2 linked regions of the Prochlorococcus marinus str. SB genome follow. The protein of the gene in region 2 interacts with the protein of the main gene of each other region in a pairwise test. Links are inferred from orthologs where the notes say so. Each region holds a gene or a part of one and is shown on either strand. Other genes may lie near its edges.

Region 1 (3,315 bases), on a different replicon or contig from region 2:
CAGAACAAATTAAATTACTATTTTCATGTTTGTTTTCAAATAGTTTGGGATGGATCATGAAAGTGCTTAAACCAAACATTTACTTTCTTCGGTTTAACAGGCTATAAAGAAATTTGCAAACTTTTTTTTTAAATACAACTTAATTGACTTGCAATAATTTTGACTTCATTTAGCGAATTTATTTCATATTTTGATTTCTCAAAATCTCCATTATTCACTTCATGAGTAATAACGACAATTTCAGCTTTGTCCTCACTTGCATCTAGTTGAACGATAGATTCGATTGATACATTATTCTTTCCAAAAATATCTCCAATTTTTCCTATAACACCTGGACTATCAAGACAAATAATTCTAAGGTAATTTTTTTTATTTATTTGTGAGCTTCCTATGATATGACAGTTTCTCCAGAAATCAAAAGATAATAATGGATCGATTGAATTATTATTTTTTACTGAAGCGGCATGAAGGTTTAATATATCTGATACTACTGATGCAGCCGTTGGACCACTCCCTGCACCTGGACCATACAACATTATCTCTCCAAGAGGATCAGCCTCTATCAATAAGGCATTGTTAACTCCCTTAACTGTTGCCAATGGATGAGATTTTGGAATCAAAGAGGGTCCTACCCAAATATTTAAAGCAAGTGAATCATTATTATTAATTAGTCCCCTTTCGGAGAGCGCTAATAGTTTTATTTCAAATCCTAATTTATTGGCATATTCGATATCCTTAAGATTTATTTTACTTATGCCCTCAGAATGTATCTCCTCTCTTTTGATTTTCCCTCCAAATGCAAGTTCACTAAGAATTGAAATTTTATCAGCCGCATCATGGCCCTCAACATCTGCAGTTGGATCAAATTCAGCATACCCAAGGCTTTGAGCCAATTTTAAAGTTTCCTTATAATCAGCTTTTTCATTTGTCATTTTTGAAAGAATAAAATTTGTTGTCCCATTTATTATCCCAACCATTTTTTTTATACTATTACTTTTTAATGATCTTTTTAAGGGTTCAATTATAGGAATCCCCCCGCAAACTGCCGCCTCTGACAATATATAAACTCCTTCTTTAGATGCGGTTCTATATATCTCTTCTCCGTATCTTGCAATAACTGCTTTATTTGCTGTAACAACAGATTTCCCTAATTTTAATGATTGCAGAATAATATCTTTCGCTAAATCAACCCCACCCATTACTTCAACAATTACATCTATGGTGGGGTCATTAATTAATTTAAATGGATCATCTGTTAATAAATTATTATCTAGCTCAATATCTCTTTTTTTATTAAGATCTTTAACTGCTATTTTTGCAATTTCTATTTCTTTTAGAATTGGATGCGAATCAACTTCAGAGCTTAATATTTTATAAATTCCTGAACCTACAGTTCCAAAACCTACAATCCCAATTTTGCATTTTCTCATTTTTTATTTCTTTAACTTTGAGTTTAATTTTATATTATTAGACCTACAAATATTCATTTGCTTGAGACTGCATTTTCAATAAAATGTTTAAAAAACCATTTGATCTTGAAGGCGTTAAGCTTGCTTTTAAACCAGTATCTTCTATAAATTTCTTATCTATTTTTACAACATCATTTGGTGTTAATTCATTTAACCCAGTAATTAAAAATGCCAACAAACCCTTTGTTATGAGAGCATCAGAATATCCTTCCCAAAATAATTTACCGGCTTTAATAGTTGCCTTAACAAAAACTTCTGAAACGCATCCTTTAACTTTATTCTCTTCAACAAGGATTTCACTACCTGGTTCTTTTAATTTTTTGCCTAACCACAAAATGTATTCATATTTTCTTTTTGGATCTTCTGATTTCTGCAACTTTTCTACTAATTTTGATAAATTATTGTACTTTTCCTTATTTTCCATTTAATAATACAAATTAATAACTTTATGAGGTTCTTATTATACAAATATTTCTTTTTCTGTGATGAAGCCCGATAAAGGAATATCCCACTCAGCTCTGGTTAAAGGAATTGTACTAACACAATTAGAAGTTAATACTCCAATGCATGGAACATTTCTCCAATCACTATCTCTCCTTAATTTATCAAAATAACCTCCTCCATAACCCAATCTTGTTAATTTTTTATCAACGGAAAGACATGGTACAAATATCATGTTTATCTGCGAATGACTTAATGGGGAAGAGTTATTTGGACTTAGTATCCCCTCAGAATCTTTGGTAAGAGTTTTTTCGTCCCATGGATAAAATAACAACTCTTTTTTTTCTTTACATCTAGGCAAAGCTAAAGTAAATTCTTTCTTGAGACTTCTTATATCAACTTCATTTTTTAGAGGCCAATATATGGCTATATAACCAATATTTTTATATCCCTTAACAAATTCATCAACATATAATCTTACATTCTTTTCTACGTTTTCTCTTTGATTAAGAGAAATCCTATCTCTTAGTTTTCTAAACATTTCCCTCTCCAATTTCTTATTTTCAAAGATCGTCATATTAAATTTTCAGTTAAAGCCTTCCTCATTTAGTTTTGTGAGTGCTATGGCCAATGCATCTGCTGAATCATCAGGTTTTGGAGGTTTGTTAAGATCTAAGTCATACATAACAGCGTCAAGAATATCTTTCTTAGATGCCTTTCCAGACCCTGCAATTGTTAATTTTATCTGAGCAGGTGAATACTCACTAACATGAATTTTTTTAGATGCCAATACCATCATAATCACGCCTCTGGCCTGCACCACACTAATGGTAGTGCTTGACCTGTAAAAGAAAAATTTTTCTACTGCAGCTGCAGTTGGGTTCCAATGATTTATTAATTCATTAAGATCTTGGAATATCTCATAAAGTCTATCTTCTTCTTTCTTATCTTTACCTGTCTCAATAACGCCGCAGTCCAATAATATCTTTCTTTCATTTTCTATCTCAATTATTCCATAACCAACTCTAGCTAATCCAGGGTCAATCCCAATTATTCTCACTTTTATTAAGCTTCAGCAGACAATTGAAATTTTGAAAGATTTTCTTTTTCATCTAAATCAAATACTTTACAAAAAGCTTGAACAACTCTTTCACCTGAATCAACTTGTTCTAATGGATCTTTTCTAAGTCTATGTCTTAAAGAACAAGAAATAACCCTTGCTATGTCATCTTCTTGCACTTCAGTTCTGCCCTCAAATGCTGCAATTGCCCTAGCAGACCTATTTGTAACAATATCCCCCCGTAAACCATCCACATCTAGTTCTCCGCAGATTGCAGAAATATTCAATCTTAAGTCATCGTCCATTTGAACTGAATTTAATATTTCTTGTGCATTAATAACTTTT
Region 2 (3,340 bases):
TATTCAATAGAGCAATTAAGTGAGAATGAATTACAAAAATATATCAAGGAACAGATATCTTTTTTTAATCAAAACGAAAATTGGAGTAACCTACTAAATCTGTCTTTAAGTTGTAAAAATAATATTTTGGGATTAAAAATAAATGGATCAAAAATTCCTCCTATTGAAATTTTTAGTCACGCATCAAGTAATTCTTTAAACGCAAAAACTCTGGTAATATTTTTAGAAAAGAATTGTGATGTTGAATTATTACAAGTAAATCTTGGTAAAGAAAACTCTTCATTATCTCAATCAACTTTTTTTTGCTTGAAAGAAAATAGTTCCGTAAATCATGGTGTTGTTTCTTACGGTGAAAACAAATCCAATCTATTAAATTCTCTCAATGTAATTCAACAAAAAAATAGTGCATACAACTTAGGATCTTTACATTTCAAATTTAATTACGCGAGATTTGAAATTAGTATTAAACAATCTGCGGGAAACGCTAAAACAAATATCAAAGGTATGCAAATAACAAAAAAAGATGAGCAAATTTCAACCTATACAAAAATAGAATTTAATGGCCCGAATGGATTTCTAGATCAAATTAATAAATCGCTTGCTGATGATAAATCACATGCAATATTTGAAGGTTCAATAATAGTTCCGAAAATTGCCCAGAGAACCGATGCATCCCAATTAAGCAGAAATTTACTTTTATCAAATTTCGCACAAATAGATACCAAACCTCAATTAGAAATAATTGCTGATGATGTCAAATGCAAACATGGAGCTACAATTTCGCAGTTAAATGAAGAAGAACTTTTTTATATGCGAACAAGAGGGATCACATTAAAAGAAGCGAGTAAACTACAATTAAGTTCTTACTTTCAAGAAATAATTTCATTCATTCCCATTTCAAAAGATAAATGGGATTTGCTTGATAAACTTTTAAATGAAAACTAATGGAAACGATTCAAAATTTTCCTGAAATAACGAAGAAAGACTTTCCTCTTTTAAATAAGCACTTAAAAAATAATGAGCAAATTATTTATTTAGACCATGCTGCAACCACACAAAAACCAATACAAGTTTTAAAAAAAATTGATGAATATTACAAAAATTTTAATGCAAATGTACATAGAGGGGCACATCAATTAAGTGCTAAAGCAACAGAAGAATTTGAAAATTCACGATATTTAATTAGCAAATACATAAAAGCGAATTCAGCAAAAGAAATTATTTTTACAAGAAATGCTACTGAGGCAATCAATCTAGTAGCTAGATCATGGGGCGAATATTCATTAAAAGAAAACGACGAAATTCTCTTATCAATAATGGAACATCATAGCAATATTGTTCCATGGCAAATGGTTGCAGCAAAAAATAAATGCAAATTAAAATTTATAGGTATAGATAAAGAAGGGAAATTAGATATAGACGACTTTAAATCAAAACTAACATCTAGAACTAAACTTGTTAGCCTAGTACATGTTAGTAATACTCTAGGTTGCTGTAATCCAATCAAAGAAATAACTAAGTTAGCTAAACAAAAAGGTTCTTTAGTCTTAATAGATGCATGCCAAAGTTTGGCTCATCAAAAACTGGATGTGATTGATCTTAATATAGATTTTTTAGCTGGATCCGGACATAAACTATGCGGTCCTACAGGTATAGGTTTCCTCTGGTCAAGAAAAGAAATCCTAGAAAAAATTCCTCCTCTCTTTGGTGGTGGCGAAATGATTCAAGATGTTTTTGAAGAGAAAAGTACTTGGGCAGAGCTGCCACACAAATTTGAAGCTGGAACTCCAGCCATTGCAGAAGCAATAGGTCTTGCAGAAGCAATTAATTATATTAACAATATTGGATTGAATGAAATTCATGAATATGAAAAGACTATTACTAAATATTTATATGAAAAATTAAATCAAATAGAAAATATTAAAATCATAGGTCCATCACCGGAGATAGATCCAGACAGAGCCTCACTTGCCACCTTTTATATAAAAAATATACATTCAAATGATATTGCTGAAATACTTGATTCAAAAGGAATTTGCATTAGAAGTGGCCACCATTGCTGTCAACCTCTTCACAGATACATTGGAATTAAATCAACAGCTAGAATTAGCATGAATTTCACAACCAATAAGGAAGAAATTGATATGTTTATAGAAAAATTAAAAGATACAATTGATTTTCTAAAAATCAATTCTTAAATACACAAAGCATTTTTTAAAAATTCATGAGATTTTTGCATTACTAGTTCTTTATTTTCAATATTTTTAAAACCATGCCCTTCATTATCAAAAAAAATAACTTCTGAATATCTATTATTCTGAATCAAAATTTCTTGAATTTTTAAAGTTTGTTTATAAGAAATAACTGTATCTTTTTTTCCATGAAACAATAAGGTAGGTTTTTTGAGTTTTTTTATATGATTTATCGGTGATCTATTTATATAATCATCATGGTTTTTTGCATAATTTCCTACCAAAGAATTTAAATAATCTTTTTCAAACCTATGAGTGTTGTGATACATATCCTTCAAATCAATAACAGGATATTTACAAATTGCTGCTTTAAAAATAGACCCATATAATAAACAATTCAGGGCAGTCAACCCACCAGCACTATTCCCAAAAATTACCACTTTTTCACTATCAACTTGATTTGATTTAATCAATTCAAGAGCTAGTGCTCTGCAATCATAAGAATCAACAATACCCCACTTATAATTCAACCTCTCTCTATATGCTTTGCCAAATCCTGATGATCCTCCATAATTGACTTCAGCAACAAAAAATCCCTTAGATGTCCAATATTGAACTTCAGAATTATATGATCCATCAAAAAATGAAGTGGGTCCGCTATGAGCTCTAACAAAAAGCGGTGGTTTTCTAAATTTTTCAACAAGCGGCCTATATAAAAAAGAATGAGTAGATTTATCTTCAAAACCTTTAAACCAAAAAGATTCAGGTTTTGAACAATCTTTTATATATTCAGCATTTATTTCCTCAAAAACATTTGATAAAACTTCCTTTTTACAATCAATTTCAAGTAAATTTCCAAGAAAATCAGATCCATTACCTTTCAAAACTACTTTCTTCTCAAAAACACTAAAATCACTTATTGAGGTAAAAGGAGTAGAAAATTCTTTAACGAATTGAAGATCTTTATATTGTTCAACTACTAAATTATTTTCTTTTTTTGCTAAACACAATAAATCTTTTATATCCCCTGAAAAAAATGTTATTCCTGAGACCCACTGAGGTACTCCATATTCAACAAAATTTCTCTCTACTCTTTTTTTAATAAAAATATTCTCTATTTTACTAGCATCTAAAAACAATAAGTTCCA

What was found.
Region 1: the proteins of EV02_RS03295 (region 2) and EV02_RS06530 interact in binary tests that used the Escherichia coli proteins (3 or more experiments, as listed by UniProt). The link is inferred for Prochlorococcus marinus str. SB from one-to-one orthologs.

What each region holds. Positions count from the first base shown.
Region 1 is NZ_JNAS01000001.1:348,473-351,787, forward strand. What follows is about bases 184-3,158. They hold EV02_RS06530 (SufE family protein), read right to left. Parts: upstream 1,894-3,158; coding sequence 1,474-1,893; downstream 184-1,473. Other genes in these bases: EV02_RS06535 (homoserine dehydrogenase), read right to left, coding at 184-1,430; EV02_RS06525 (5-formyltetrahydrofolate cyclo-ligase), read right to left, coding at 1,930-2,487; ruvC (crossover junction endodeoxyribonuclease RuvC), read right to left, coding at 2,497-2,970; bchI (magnesium chelatase ATPase subunit I), read right to left, coding at 2,976-3,158. Outside these bases: EV02_RS06540 (hypothetical protein), read right to left, coding at 1-79; more of EV02_RS06535, read right to left, coding at 129-183; more of bchI, read right to left, coding at 3,159-3,315. UniProt on the Escherichia coli protein: Participates in cysteine desulfuration mediated by SufS. Cysteine desulfuration mobilizes sulfur from L-cysteine to yield L-alanine and constitutes an essential step in sulfur metabolism for biosynthesis of a variety of sulfur-containing biomolecules.
Region 2 is NZ_JNAS01000002.1:551,734-555,073, forward strand. The notes cover bases 72-3,071. They hold EV02_RS03295 (SufS family cysteine desulfurase), read left to right. Parts: upstream 72-944; coding sequence 945-2,198; downstream 2,199-3,071. Other genes in these bases: EV02_RS03300 (SufD family Fe-S cluster assembly protein), read left to right, coding at 72-945; EV02_RS03290 (alpha/beta hydrolase family protein), read right to left, coding at 2,195-3,071. Outside these bases: more of EV02_RS03300, read left to right, coding at 1-71; more of EV02_RS03290, read right to left, coding at 3,072-3,340. UniProt on the Escherichia coli protein: Cysteine desulfurases mobilize the sulfur from L-cysteine to yield L-alanine, an essential step in sulfur metabolism for biosynthesis of a variety of sulfur-containing biomolecules.